DNA from 2 places in the Streptomyces millisiae genome. Region 2 is predicted to be linked to the other one. Evidence: riboswitches for the same ligand, from Rfam matches in the RefSeq annotation. Region 2 holds a riboswitch; the other holds the start of a gene.
The links. Region 2 has a riboswitch for cyclic di-AMP ahead of RNC47_RS14765 (transglycosylase family protein). Riboswitches for the same ligand answer to the same signal wherever they lie in the genome.
Positions count from the first base shown of each region.

Region 1 (6,853 bases), on a different contig from region 2:
GTCTGCACCCGGTGGTCGGCGGCGGCGATGTGGAGGGTGAGGCGGTTCACGCCTCGGAGGCCTCCGTCAGCTTCGTGACCTCCGCGTCGGTGAGGGTGAGGTCGGCGAGGGCGAGGAGCGCCGGGAGTTGGGAGAGGGTGCGGGCGCTGGAGATCGGGGCGGCGACGGTGGGCTGGGCGGCGAGCCAGGCCAGGGCGACGGTGGCGACCTCGGCGGAGTGCGCGGCGGCCACCTCGTCGAGGGCGGCGAGGACGCGGCGGCCGCGGTCGGTGGCCAGGTACTCGGCGGCGCGGCCGGCGCGGGCGGAGGCGACGTCGGTGTCGGGGCGGTACTTGCCGGTGAGGAAGCCGGCGGCGAGGGCGAAGTAGGGCATGGCGGCCAGGCCGTGCCGGGCGGCGACGGCGGCCAGGTCGCCCTCGTAGGTGTCGCGGGAGACCAGGTTGTAGTGCGGCTGGATCGCCACGTAGCGGGCCTTGTTCTCGCGGCGCGAGAAGTCGCGGGAGGCTTCGAGGCGGGCCGGGGAGATGTTGGAGGCGCCGATCTCGCGGACCTTGCCCTCCCGGACGAGGTCGTCGAGGGCGGTGACGATCTCGGAGACCTCGACCGACTCGTCGTCGAAGTGGGTGTAGTAGAGGTCGATGTGGTCGGTGCCGAGGCGGCGCAGCGACGCCTCGGCGGCGCGCTTGATGGTGGGCGCGGCCAGGCCCTTGAAGTCCGGGTGGGCGCCCACCTTGGTGGCGACGACGATCGCGTCGCGGTTGCCGCGGCTGGCCAGCCAGCGGCCGATGATGGTCTCGGACTCGCCGCCGCTGTTGCCCTCGATCCAGGCGGTGTAGGAGTCGGCGGTGTCGAGGAAGTTGCCGCCGGCCTCGGCGTAGGCGTCGAGGACGGCGAACGAGTCGGCCTCGTTCGCCGTCCAGCCGAAGACGTTGCCGCCGAGGCAGAGGGGGGAGACGCGGAGGTCGCCCACGGTGCGGGGAGTAGAGGTGGTCATGCGGCCAGCGTAGGCCGCGTGACCGGGGAGGCTCAGATCGACTGGCCCATGGAGCGGAGCCAGGCGAGCGGGTCGACCGGGTCGCCGCCGCCGGGGCGGACCTCGAGGTGGAGGTGGGCGCCGGTGACGTTGCCGGTGGCGCCGACGAGGCCGATCTGGTCGCCCGTGTTGACCGCCTGGCCCGCGCTGACGCTCATCGACGACAGGTGGTTGTACCAGACCTCGGTGCCGTCCTCCTGCTCGATGATGACGCGGTAGCCGTAGGAGCCGGCCCAGGCGGCCTCGACGACGGTGCCCGTGTGGATGTTGCTGACCGGGGTGCCGGTCGGGGCGGCGAAGTCCAGGCCGGTGTGGGAGCCGGAGCTCCACATCGAGCCGCTCTGGCCGAAGCTGGCGGTGAGGCGGTAGTTCTTCACCGGGATGGTGTAGCTGGCGCGCAGCTCGGCGAGCCGACGCTCCTCCTCCTGGCGCTGCCGCTCCTCCTCGAGCTCGCGCTGCCGCTCCTCCTCGGCGATCCGCTGCTGCTCGGCGAGCTCGGCCGCGGCGTCCGCGGCCTGGGTCTCGGCAGCCTGGATGGCGGCGGTCCTGGCCTGCGCGGCGGCGTTGCTCTCCTGGAAGTCGGCCTGCTGGAGGATGCGGGCGCGCAGCGCCTCGCCGGCGTCCTCGCTCATGCCGGCGGTGGTGAACGGGCTCGCGGTGGGGGCCGCTTCCTCCTCGCTCGCGAGGAAGCCGCCGACCACCGGGATGTTGCTCATGGTGTCGGTCGCGGCGTCCACGCCGGGCACGGAGGCGCCGCCCTCGTTGGCGGTGGCCATGCCGCCCGCGCCGACGGCGGCGATGACGCCGACGCCGAGCACGGCGCGGCTGCGGGCCATGGTGCCGCCGCGCTGGCGGGAGACCCGGTGCCGGCCGCGGACCGGGGCCAGCGTCTCCTCGCTGGGGTTCCAGGGCTCGCCGCCGACGGGCTCGGGGCCGTAGACCTCGGCGCCGTACGCGGCGAAGCCGGCCTCGGTCGTGTCGTCGGCCGGGCCGGCGGGGGTGTGCCCGGTCGGGGAGTCGCCGAACCAGCCACCGTCCCGGTCGTCGCGGACGGCGGCGAACTCACCGGTGGCGGTGGGGTCGTAGGCGCGACTCGGGTCGAACTCGCCGTAGGCGCCGAAGGCGTCCTGGGAGGGCTGGGCGTCGATCAGGTCGTAGGTGCCGTAAGTGCCGTACGGGGCTCCGGAGTCGTCGTCCGGGTGCCGGTCCGCGACGGAGGTCCCGGAGGCAACGGAGGCATAGCGATTCGACGCCACTGCAGGCGCTCTCCTTTCCTTCCTTCGCCTACCGGGTTAGCTGACGGGTTCGGAGCAGGAAGGTCTCCTACGGTCGGTCGAAGGGCCAGGGCTCTGCCCTCGACTGTCCGATTCACCCCAAGTGGTGGTTCCCCGGTTCCTTTGGTGCAGTTGTTGTGCACGTGCCGGATTCGGCGACAGAGCACGGTGCCGTCTCTTGCGACGGCGGTGACGACCGCGCTGCGTTATCGAACGTTAATAGACCCGGGCCCGGATTTCCAAGAGTCCCCGGGAATAAATGCGGAGCGGGGCGGGGACCTTAGGCGCCAAGGTCCCCAAAACGGGCGAAAAGTCGGCCGTTTCTCATGTCACTGTGCTCCAAATCGCATCCTGACGTTTCGTCAATTGTTATGCGGAGCGGTGCCTTTCACTCACGCACCGTGATCCTCAGGCGTCCCGCGCGGCTCCGGGTGGTGCAGGGCGAGCAGCGCCATGTCGTCGTTGAGCCGGGTGCTGTGCTTCACCACGTCCGCCACCACCCGGTCGAGCAGCAGCCCAGGACCGGGGAAGGAGCGGCCGTTCAGGTCCTCGACCGGGTCGAAGAAGACGCCGTGCTCGTCCCTGGCCTCGCTCACCCCGTCCGTGTACAGCAGCAGGTGCGAGCCGGGCGGGAACGGCGTGCTGCGCACCCGGCCCATCGGCGTGGGCAGCAGGTCGCCGAGGCCGAGCGGCAGCGCCGGCTCGGCCTCCAGGTAGCACGCGTCCCCGTCCGGGGTGAGCAGCACCGGCTGCGGATGGCCCCGGTTGAGGATCCGCACCGTGACCGGCCGCTCCCTCGGCACCTCGGCCAGCACGGCGGTGGTGAAGCCCTCCACCGGGTCGAGCGGGGCCCGCTGCTCGCGCTCCCGCACCAGCGCTGCCTCCAGGTAGGCGGCGACCTCGGCCAGCTCCGGCTCGCGGTCGGCGACCTCGCGGAAGGCGCCGAGGATGACGGCGACCGCCTCGGTGGCGGCGAGGCCCTTGCCGCGCACGTCCCCCACCAGCAGCCGCACCCCGAACGGCGTCTCGCGCACCGCGTAGAGGTCGCCGCCGATCAGCGTGTCGCGCTGCGCCGCCTGGTAACGGGTGGCGACCCGCAACGTCCCGGCCCGGTCGGGCGGCTCCGGCACCACGGCCCGCTGCACGGCCTCGGCGACCTCCCTGGCCGAGGCGAGACGCCGGTCGCGACGGGCCACGATGCGGTTGACGACCACCGCGAGGGCGGAGATGGTGGCGACGGTCGTCACCTTGACGATCGCCTCGCCGACGCTGGGCTCGCGCAGCAGCATCTGGACGCCGACGGAGGCGGTGGCCAGCAGGCCGTAGAGCGCGGTCACCCGCAGCGAGAGCACCGGGGCGGCCAGCATCGGGGCCGCCACGTAGAGCGGCGTGAGGGTCAGGTGCGGCGGGGTCAGGAGATCCGCCACGGTGCCGACGACGAGCAGCACGAGGGGCAGCCAGGGGTACCACGCCCCGCCACCCGCCCACCAGGGCGTTCCCGTCCGCACGTTCCCAATCTGCCCGCACCGGGGACGGCCGGCGAGTCGATCTTGCCGCCCCCGGTGCGCTCGTAGGCCGTGTGGGACTCGAACCCACAACCAACGGATTAAAAGTCCGCTGCTCTGCCAATTGAGCTAACGGCCCACCGGGAGAGCAGCATAAGCCCCCTGGCGGGGGCAGGGCCGAGACCCCCTGGCGGGGGCAGGGCCCAGAAGGGACACCGGGGAACGGAACGGGGGCCGGTGCGGACGGCGCGAGCCGCGCCGGAGGCCCGGCGGGACGGAGGGCGGAGGCGCGAGCGGCGCCGGCGGGATCGGAGGGGTCTGAGGGGTCGGAGGGCAGACGGCGCGGGACACCGCGGGTGCAGTGCAGACGGCGCGGGCGGCGCCGAGGCGCCGGAGGGCGGACGGCGCGGCGGTGGACGGGGCGCGGGGCTGCGGCGAGCCGCGGAACGGCCGGGACGCGAGGGCTCCGGAGGACGCGGAGCGCCGACGGACCGACCGTGCGGAACAGCCTGGAGCGCGACGACCCCGGACAGCGCGGGACACCGCGGGCGCAGCACGTGCGGCGCGGGCGGCGCCGAGGCCCCGGAGGGCGGACGGCGCGGCGGTGGACGGGGCACGGGTAGACGGAGCGCGGGGCTGCGGCGAGCCGCAGAACGGCCCGAAGCGCGAGGGCCCGGACGGCGCGGAACGCCATCGGACCAGGGCGTACGGAACAGCGCGGAGCGCGACGGTCCCGGACGGCGCCGGAACGCCGGCGGACCGGGCGCGGGCCGCGCAGCGGCCGGCCCGGTCCCCAACCGTCAGCCGGCCCGGCCGTCGGCAGACGGTTCCGCAGACGGTTCGTGCAGCGTGGTGCCCGGCAGCGCGTACTCGTCGCGGCGCCCGCACATGCCGTACCCGCCCTCCCGGCTCGGCGTGGCGTCGAAGGCGGTGGCCTCGGCCAGGTAGCCGGGGTCGCCCGCCTCCAGCGCGGCCAGCTGCGCGCCGGTGCGCTCGGCGGTCGCCAGCGCGCCGGCCCGCCACAGCTCCCGCCAGGCCGGCACCTTCGCGGCGACGAGCCGGGCGGCGGTGCGCTGGAACTCCAGGTAGGGCCCGTTGTCGCCGGCCGCCAGCGCCTCGCGCAGCGGCAGGTAGCCCTCGACCGCCAGGTCGCGCCGCCGGCGGGCCGCCTCGGCGACCTCGGCGTCGGTGCCGGCCGGCAGCGCCGCGGCCGCCGCGTACCGCTCGGGGTCGGCCAGCACCTCGGCCGGGAAGGTGAAGACGGCGTCCCCGGCCTCCGGCAGCCCGCTGTTCTGCATCAGCACGGTGATCCGCAGCCCGCCGCCCTGCACCATCCGGTGCACGGTGCCCGGCGTGAACCAGGCGACCGCCCCCGCCCGCAGCGGGATGTCGCGGTAGCCGTCCGGGCTGAGCGTCTGCACCGCGCCCTCGCCGCCGGTGACCACGTACGCCTCCGTGCACACCAGGTGCAGGTGCGGGCTGCCGCCGCAGACGCCGTCGGCGGCCTCCCAGTCGTACGCGCTCAGGTGCGAGAGCCCCACCGCGCCGGGCAGCGGGTGGGGCAGGCTCACCATGCCAGGCCCGCCAGGTGGGCGGCGATCCGGTCGGCGTCCCAGGTGCCGTCCGCGACGACCGTGCGGTAGCGGTAGGCGAACGAGGCGCCGGGCGCGAGTTCGAACTCCTCGAAGAACGCCCAGGAGAACGCGACCGTTGGGATGGGGTTGGAGCGGACGAACCAGTGCGACTCGTGGATGGCGCCGCCCGCCGGGTCGAGGTTCTCCGGCGCGTGCGCGAAGACGAGGGTGGTCGAGGCGTCCACGTCGTCGTGCACGGCGCTGAAGCCGAGCCACGGCGCCTGGGCGGCCGGGGTGCCCATGGTGTCCTGGTCGGTGGCCGGGCCCTTCGGGGTGATGACCTGGCCGCCGGTGAAGTCGCGCGGGCCGCGCCACTGGAGCCCGGTGTAGCCGGCCATCTCGCGGCCGGCCGTGGTCGGGGAGCCGAAGCGCAGCGGCTCGCCACGGACGTTGGTCAGGTCGATCGTCCAGTCAAGCGCCCAGGAACCGGAGGCGGGGTCGACGGAGTGCACGGTGATGGAGCGCTCCTCGCGCGCCCACTCCTCGCCGCCGTTGTTCACCCAGGTGAGGTTCTCGGTGAGGGTGAACCGGTCGTCGGCGGTGTCCAGCGCGGCGAAGCCGTCGTGCCGCATCGAGCCGACCCGTTCCTCGACCCGCTGGTAGCCGACCTCGGGGTTCAGGTAGCTGTTGCCGCCCCAGAAGTTCTGCTCGGAGAGGTGGCTGGCCGTCATCTGCAGGCCCTTGTGCCAGCGGTGGTCGTTGGGCCGGTAGCCGGAGGCGAGGTTGCCGGCCAGCGTGCGCAGCGGGTGCACGTAGGGCTTGCGGGACTCGAAGGCGTCCGGGTCGGGGCGGTAGACGTAGTGCAGCAGTTCGACGTCGCCGTGGCCGACGACGATCCGCTCGCCGAGGGTGTGGGTGACCTTGATCGTCATCGTGCGGGGCTCCAGTCCGGGTGGTTGCCGTGCATGGACGTGTAGAAGGGGTCGTCGGCGGTGATCTCGCCGGCGTGGACGGGCTTGCCGGTGAACGCCGACTTGTACAGCGCCGCGGCGAACTCCACGGTGGCGCGCGCGGCGGGGCCGCTGCCGGCCGGCCGCTCGCCGCGCTCGCGGGCGTCGAGGAGGGCGCCGAGCTGGGCGGCGTGCGAGCTGGGGACGTCGGCGGCCGGGGTGCGCCAGCGCTTGACGCGCGCCTCGTCGTCCAGGCCGGGGCGCGGCGTGTAGACCCAGTCCTCGTTGCGGTGGCCGTAGAGGTGGGTGAGCTCGACGGTGGCCTCGGCGCAGTCGACCCTGATCCGGCTGACCTCGTCCGGCGAGAGCACGCTGTTGACGACGGTGGCCAGCGCGCCGCTTTCGAACCTGACCAGCGCGGTGGAGACGTCCTCGCTCTCCACGTCGTGCACCAGGCGGCCGGCCATGGCGCGGATCTCGGTCCACTCGCCCAGCAGATGCAGCAGCAGGTCGTACT
Region 1 covers NZ_JAVREM010000037.1:33,124-39,976, reverse strand. Annotated here, with positions in the region: gene RNC47_RS23465 (hypothetical protein) at 1-50, opposite strand, end outside; gene RNC47_RS23460 (aldo/keto reductase) at 47-994, opposite strand; gene RNC47_RS23455 (M23 family metallopeptidase) at 1,027-2,184, opposite strand; cyclic di-AMP (ydaO/yuaA leader) riboswitch at 2,300-2,475, opposite strand; gene RNC47_RS23450 (PP2C family protein-serine/threonine phosphatase) at 2,700-3,815, opposite strand; tRNA gene RNC47_RS23445 (tRNA-Lys) at 3,879-3,951, opposite strand; gene RNC47_RS23440 (cupin domain-containing protein) at 4,613-5,386, opposite strand; gene RNC47_RS23435 (DUF6807 domain-containing protein) at 5,380-6,318, opposite strand; gene RNC47_RS23430 (Gfo/Idh/MocA family protein) at 6,315-6,853, opposite strand, start outside.
Region 1: it holds a riboswitch for cyclic di-AMP, as region 2 does, so the genes downstream of both, RNC47_RS23455 (M23 family metallopeptidase) here and RNC47_RS14765 (transglycosylase family protein) in region 2, are expected to answer to the same signal.

Region 2 (6,853 bases):
TCGGTGGCGCCGGTCCGCTCCATGACCCGGAGCAGCACCAGCGCCCCGGCGCCGATCACGTCGACCCGGCCCGGGTGCATCACGGGGATGGCGGCGCGCTCCTCGTGGGTGGCGGCGAGCAGCCGCTCGGTGATCTCCCGCACCCGCTCCACCGGGATCCGCGCGTGGTGGATGGCGGCGGAGTCGTAGCCGGGCAGGTCGAGCGCGATCGCGGCCACCGTGGTGACCGAGCCCGCGAGGCCGACCAGCGTGTGGGTCTCGGTCAACGGCACCCGCTCGGCGGCCAGGTCGAGCGCGGCGTCGATGTCGGCCGTTATGGCGTCGACCAGTTCGGGGCCCGGCGGGTCGGCGATCACGCCGTCCCGCAGCAGGTGCCGCTCGGTGAGCCGCACGCAGCCGATGTCCACGCTGCGGGCGGCGCGCACCGCGTCGTCGCCGAGCACGAACTCGGTGGAGCCGCCGCCGATGTCGAGCACCAGGTAGGGGCCGGTGTGCCCGGGCAGCGCCGCCAGCTCGCGGGTGGCGCCGGCGAAGGAGAGCGCGGCCTCCACGTCCCCGGTGATCACCTCGGGCGCCACGCCCAGGATCTCCCGCACGCCGCGCGTGAACTCGTCGCGGTTGGCGGCGTCCCTGGTGGCCGAGGTGGCGACGAAGCGCACCCGGTCCGGGGTGACGCCGTGCGCCGCTATCGCCGCCGCGTACTCGCGGCAGGCCGCGAAGGTGCGCTCCAGCGCCTCGGGCGCCAGCCGGCCGGTGCGGTCCACGCCCTGCCCGAGGCGGACGATCTCCATCCGCCGCTCCAGGTCCCTGAGCCGGCCGGTCGCCGGGTCGGCGTCGGCGACCAGCAGCCGGATGGAGTTGGTGCCGCAGTCGATCGCCGCAGCCCGCGTCACGGCGCTTCCTCCCGCTCGAAGACCGTCTCCGCCACCGGCTCGGCCGGCCGCGCCACGCAGGGCCCCTTGCGCCACCACTCGGGCAGCATCGCCAGGGCCTCGTCGCCCAGCGGGTTGACGCCGGGCCCGGCCGCCAGGGAGTGGGCGACCAGCACGTGCAGGCACTTGACCCGGTCCGGCATGCCGCCGGCGCTCGGGAAGCCGGGCAGCACCTCGATGGCGTCCCGGCGCGCGACGTAGTCCTCGTGCGCGGCCCGGTAGGCGGCGGCCAGCTCGGGGTCCTCGGCCAGCCGCGCGGTCATCTCCCGCATCACGCCGTCCGCCTCCAGGGTGCCAATGGCGGAGGCGGCGCGCGGGCAGGTCAGGTAGTAGGTGGTGGGGAACGGTGTGCCGTCCGGCAGCCGGGGCGCGGTCTCCACCACGTCGGGGTTGCCGCACGGGCAGCGGTGCGCCACGGCGCGCAGCCCGCGCGGCGGGCGGCCGAGCTGTGCCCGCACGGTCTCGGCGTCGGTCGGGGTCGGGGTTTCCATACTCGTCGCTGTGCCTCGGGGGGGTTGGGGGTCAGCGGGCCTGCGGCGCCGCGTCGGCGCGGTCGACGCCGTCCCACAGATTCTCGTACCAGGGGCGGGCCGCCGGGGTGGCGCCCCCGGGCCGGGACCGCTCGGCGTCGGCCGAGGACCGCTCGGCGGCCTCCGCGTCCGGGTCGGCCGGCAGCACGTAGCCGGTCTCGCCCGGCATCAGGTACCGCAGCCGCTCGCGCGCCTGCCGCCGCACGTAGGCGTCGTCCTGCCAGCGGGCCTTCTCGTCGCGCAGCTCCTCGACCCGGCGCTCGGCCTCCTCGGCGAGCCGCCGCTGGTCGGCGATGTCGGAGCGCTGCTGGACGTACTGGCGCAGCGGGTAGGCCAGCGCCACGATCAGCGTGCAGACCACCAGGGCGAGCACCGCGGCCCGCCCGGTGAGCCGGCCGCGGCGCGGCTTGGGCTCCAACCGGCGGCTCTGCGCCCGGTAGACGCGCTCGGCCGCCTGCTCACCGAACGCCCTGAGCCTGGTGGCGGTGGAGAACCGGTCCCGGTCCGCGGCCACGTCGCCTCCCTCTTCGGCCAGCGGGTGCGACCCGGTCGGGCCGCGGAAAGCGTGTCCCCGCCACCGTAAGGGACGGATGGCGGGGACGTGGGTACGACGAACGGCGGGTCAGCCGCGGAAGCGCGGGAAGGCGCTGCGGCCGGCGTAGACGGCGGCGTCGTCCAGGATCTCCTCGATCCGCATCAGCTGGTTGTACTTGGCGACCCGCTCGGAGCGCGCCGGGGCGCCCGTCTTGATCTGGCCGCAGTTGGTGGCGACGGCCAGGTCGGCGATGGTGACGTCCTCGGTCTCGCCGCTGCGGTGGGACATCATGCACTTGAAGCCGTTGCGCTGGGCCAGCTCGACGGCGTCCAGGGTCTCGGTGAGCGAACCGATCTGGTTGACCTTCACCAGCAGCGCGTTGGCGGCGGCGGTGTCGATGCCGCGCTGCAGCCGCTCGGGGTTGGTGACGAACAGGTCGTCGCCGACGATCTGCACCTTGTCGCCGAGGGCGGCGGTGAGGGTCTGCCAGCCCTCCCAGTCCTCCTCGCTCAGCGGGTCCTCGATGGACACCAGCGGGTACGCCTGGACCAGCTCGGTGTAGTAGGCGGTCAGCTCCTCGGCGGTGTGCGCCTTGCCCTCCAGGGTGTAGACGCCGTCCGAGTAGAGCTCGGTGGCGGCCACGTCCAGCGCCAGCGCGATGTCCTGCCCGGGGGTGTAGCCGGCCTTCTGGATGGCCTCGACGATGAGGTCGAGCGCCTCGCGGTTGGACTCCAGGTTCGGCGCGAAGCCGCCCTCGTCGCCCAGGCCGGTGCCGAGACCGCGCTCCTTGAGGACCTTCTTGAGGGTGTGGTACGTCTCGGCGCCCCAGCGGACCGCCTCGGAGAACGACTCGGCGCCGATCGGCGCGATCATGAACTCCTGGATGTCCACGTTGGAGTCGGCGTGCGCGCCGCCGTTGAGGATGTTCATCATCGGCACCGGCAGCAGGTGCGCGTTGGGGCCGCCGAGGTAACGGAACAGCGGCAGGTCGCGCGACTCGGAGGCGGCGTGCGCCACGGCGAGCGAGACGCCGAGGATGGCGTTGGCGCCGAGCGAGGACTTGTCGGCGGTGGCGTCCAGGTCGAACATCGCCTGGTCGATCAGCCGCTGCTCGGTGGCGTCGTAACCGACGAGCTCGGGGCCGATCTGCTCGATGACGGCGAGGACGGCCTTCTCCACGCCCTTGCCGAGGTAGCGGGCCTGGTCCCCGTCCCGCAGCTCGAGCGCCTCGAAGGCGCCGGTGGAGGCGCCCGAGGGCACGGCCGCGCGGCCGGTGCTGCCGTCGTCGAGGCCCACCTCGACCTCGACCGTTGGGTTGCCTCGCGAGTCGAGGATCTCGCGCGCTACGACGACATCGATGGACGGCACGGGGGTCTCCTTCTGGTCAAAGGATCGTCTCTGACTTCTTCAGCTGTCTTCAGCCCCCTGAGCCTAACCGGCTCCCGGGACCGGGCCGCCCTCCAGCCCGCGCGTGGCCCGCGGGCCGGAGGGGAATCCGCAGGTCGGAGGGGGTTCCACCTTTTTGTTTACAAGGTGAAGAAAAGGCTCGGGGCCCCGGCGCGACGGTGGTGCCGTCGCGCCGGGGCCCTGATGGAGGACCCGCTGGACCGCTCGTCAGAGGGCCAGGACCTGGCCGGGGATGATCAGGTTCGGGTCGTCGCCGATGACGGACTCGTTGGCGTCGTAGATCTCGCGCCAGGTGGTGTCGTGCGCCTCGGCGATGGCGGACAGGGTGTCGCCGGCCTCGACGGTGTACTCGGAGCCGTCGCCCTCGGCCTCGGCGGCCTGCGGGGCGACGTCCTCGACCGACACCTCGGGCTCGGCCGGGGCGGCCGGCTCGGGCTCGGGCTCGGGGGCCGGCTCCTCGGCGGCGGCACCGGAGCCGCTGGGGTCGATGGCGGGCGACTCGCCGCCCGCGGAGAGGCCGGCCTGGGGGCCGCAGACGGGCCAGGCGCCCGGGCCCTGCATGGAGAGCAGCACCTCGGCGGCGGCGATCTGCTGGTCCTTGGTGGCCAGGTCGGCGCGCTCGGCGTACTGGGTGCCGCCCGCGGCCGCCCAGCTGGACTGCGAGAACTGGAGGCCACCGTAGTAGCCGTTGCCGGTGTTGATGGACCAGTCGCCGCCGGACTCGCACTGGGCGACGGCGTCCCAGGTGTCGACGGAGGCGGCGTTGGCGCCGGTGGCACCCAGCACCGGGATGGCGACGGCCGCGCCGGTGACGCCGGCCGCGGCGGCTATGCGGGTCGGCCGCGACGGACGACGGTGACGGCCCTTGCCCCTGAACAGCATGGCGTTCCTTCTCACCGACGCCTACGAGGTGAGCTGTCGGGTTCGGGCGCAGTGAGTTGCCCGGCCACGAGGAGCGTCGGCTCCCCGCGACTTCACCCCTAGCCGGTCGGGCCTCCGAAGGTCACGAAGGTCCGGCACGGCGGCCACGGCCAGGCCCTCCCGGGCCGGGGTCGTGGTGGGTCCCCCGCTCCTGCCTGCGGTGGTGCGCGATGGTGGTCCCCTAGGCCGGCGGCAGGACTCGGCGTTACGGCCTCGGCGCCCGGCGCGAAAACCGGGCGCAGGAAACTAAACACACCCCGTCTAACGGTTCAAGAACGATGAAGATCGCCCATCAGCGGCCACTTGACATGGAAGGGGGCCAAACTCCGCAGGTCACAAGGGAATCGGGCAGCTCGGGGCAGGCTGACACGCATGGGGCGAACGAGACGATGGTCACATCAGAGGATCGTGTGACGGCACTCCGGGGCGGCTCGCCTCACCGGCCGGTGACGCTCAAGTCGCCCTGCTGGTCGCCGAGAACATTGCCCGCATTGTCGCCATTGCCCGATTGGCTGGAGCGGTAGAGGTCGACCCAGCTGCCGGAGAGCCCGTTCTCGCCCGCGATGTCCAACAGCGAACGACCCGAGCCGCCGGCACCGTTCGACGACGAACCGGCCCCGGACGAGCCACCACCCCCGCCGGTCCGCGGCGCCTCGGTCGCCTCCGGGCTCGTCTCCACCTCCGGCGTCTCCTCGGGCCCCACGGCCTCCACCGGGGCACGCTCGGTGTCGCCCGGGCTCGGCACATCCAGATCCCGCAGCCGCTTCAACAGCTCCCTGATGCGGCTCGTGTCGGAGTCCTCGACCTCCCCGGCCCGCTCGCCGGAACCACCCGACGCCCGCTCCCCGGCCGCCTCGTCGGTCGCCTCGTCCGTCGCGCCGCCGGTGGCCGGATCCGTGGCCTCGCCCCGCTCCGCCGGCGTGGTGGGCGTCGTCGGGCTCCCGGACGCGTCAGGCAGCGTCGAGGGCTCCTCCACCGGCGTCCCGGCCGAGTCCTCGGGACCGCCGAACTCCTCCTCGGCCTGCGCCTCCTCGGCCTCCTCCGCCCAGTCGACGTCATCGCCCGGGTCGTCCCTGAACTCGGGCCACAGCCCCGTCAGCACCGCGCAGCCGGGGAACGCCTCCTGCCCACGGTCCGCGAGCATCCGCCCGGCCACCGTTATCTGCTGGAACCGGCTGGCCAGATCGGGACGCATCGCGAACTCGAGACCGCCGTACCGCTCCCAGTCCTCCAGACCGATCTGGAGCCCGCCGTACCGGCCGTTGCCCTCGTTGGCACTCCACACCCCACCGCTCTCGCACTCCGCGGCGGTGTCCCACGTCTCGTCACTCACGGCGTTCGCCGCCCCCGCGCTCATCAGCGGCAGGGCCAGCCCTGCGCCAGTGACCCCGGCGGCTACGACGAAGGCCGGAGCCTGTCGCGGACGACGATGACGACCAGTCCCGGAGCGCATCTGAAGGGCCTCCCAAAACGAACACTGATGCGGTTGAGGGGAACCTAGCTCCCACTGCCTCACGATCACAAGCCGATCCCACAGAGATCACGCGCGGATCACACCGCTGACACTCCGTCACCGACCGACTTCGGCTCGGGGGAGAACTCCACCGGCAGCGCACGCAGCCCCCGCATGATCAAGCCGCCACGCCACCGCAACTCCGCCTCGTCCACCGCGATCCTGACGTCCGGCAGCCGCCGCAACAGCTCCCCCAGCGCCGCCCGCGCCTCAAGCCGGGCCAACGGCGCCCCCAGGCAGTAGTGGATGCCGTGCCCGTACCCCAGATGCGGATTCCGCCGCCGCCCCAGATCCAACCGGTCAGGATCAGCGAACCGCGCCGGATCACGATCCGCCGCCGCCAACACCACCAGCACCGGCTCACCACGCGCCACCCGCTGCCCACCCAACGTCAGCGGCTCGTTCGCGAACCGCCACGTCGCCAGCTCCACCGGACCGTCATAGCGCAGCAGCTCCTCGACCGCCCTGGTCAACGCCGCCTCGTCACCCGCCGCCACCCACGCCCGCGCCCTCGCCAACTGCTCCGGATGCCGCAACAACGCCAGCATCCCGTTCCCGATGAGGTTCACCGTCGTCTCGAAACCGGCGAACAGCAGGATGAACGCCATCGCCGCCGCCTCCTCCTCCGACAGCTGCTCACCGTGGTCCGACGCCCTGATCAGCCCCGAGATCAGGTCATCCCCAAGATCCCCCCGCTTCCGGTGGATCAACTCCCCCAGATAGCCGCGCATCCGCTTCACCGCACGCCCGACGCCACCCCGCTTCCCCGACGTGTGCAGCATCATCCCCGCCCACCGCCGGAAGTCCTCCTGATCCGCCGCCGGCACCCCCAGCAGGTCACAGATCGCGTAGATCGGCAGCGGAAACGCGAACTCCCCGATCAGGTCCGCCGAGCCACGCCCCGCGAAACCGTCCACCAACCGCCCGGTCAGCTCCCGCACCCGCGGCTCGAACTCCGCCACCCGACGCGGCGTGAACGCCGCCGACACCAACCGCCGCAACCGCGTGTGATCCG
Region 2 covers NZ_JAVREM010000015.1:41,878-48,730, forward strand. Annotated here, with positions in the region: gene RNC47_RS14745 (Ppx/GppA phosphatase family protein) at 1-893, opposite strand, end outside; gene RNC47_RS14750 (DUF501 domain-containing protein) at 890-1,423, opposite strand; gene RNC47_RS14755 (FtsB family cell division protein) at 1,455-1,976, opposite strand; gene eno (phosphopyruvate hydratase) at 2,085-3,365, opposite strand; gene RNC47_RS14765 (transglycosylase family protein) at 3,612-4,286, opposite strand; cyclic di-AMP (ydaO/yuaA leader) riboswitch at 4,290-4,438, opposite strand; gene RNC47_RS14770 (transglycosylase family protein) at 4,762-5,658, opposite strand; gene RNC47_RS14775 (cytochrome P450 family protein) at 5,877-6,853, opposite strand, start outside.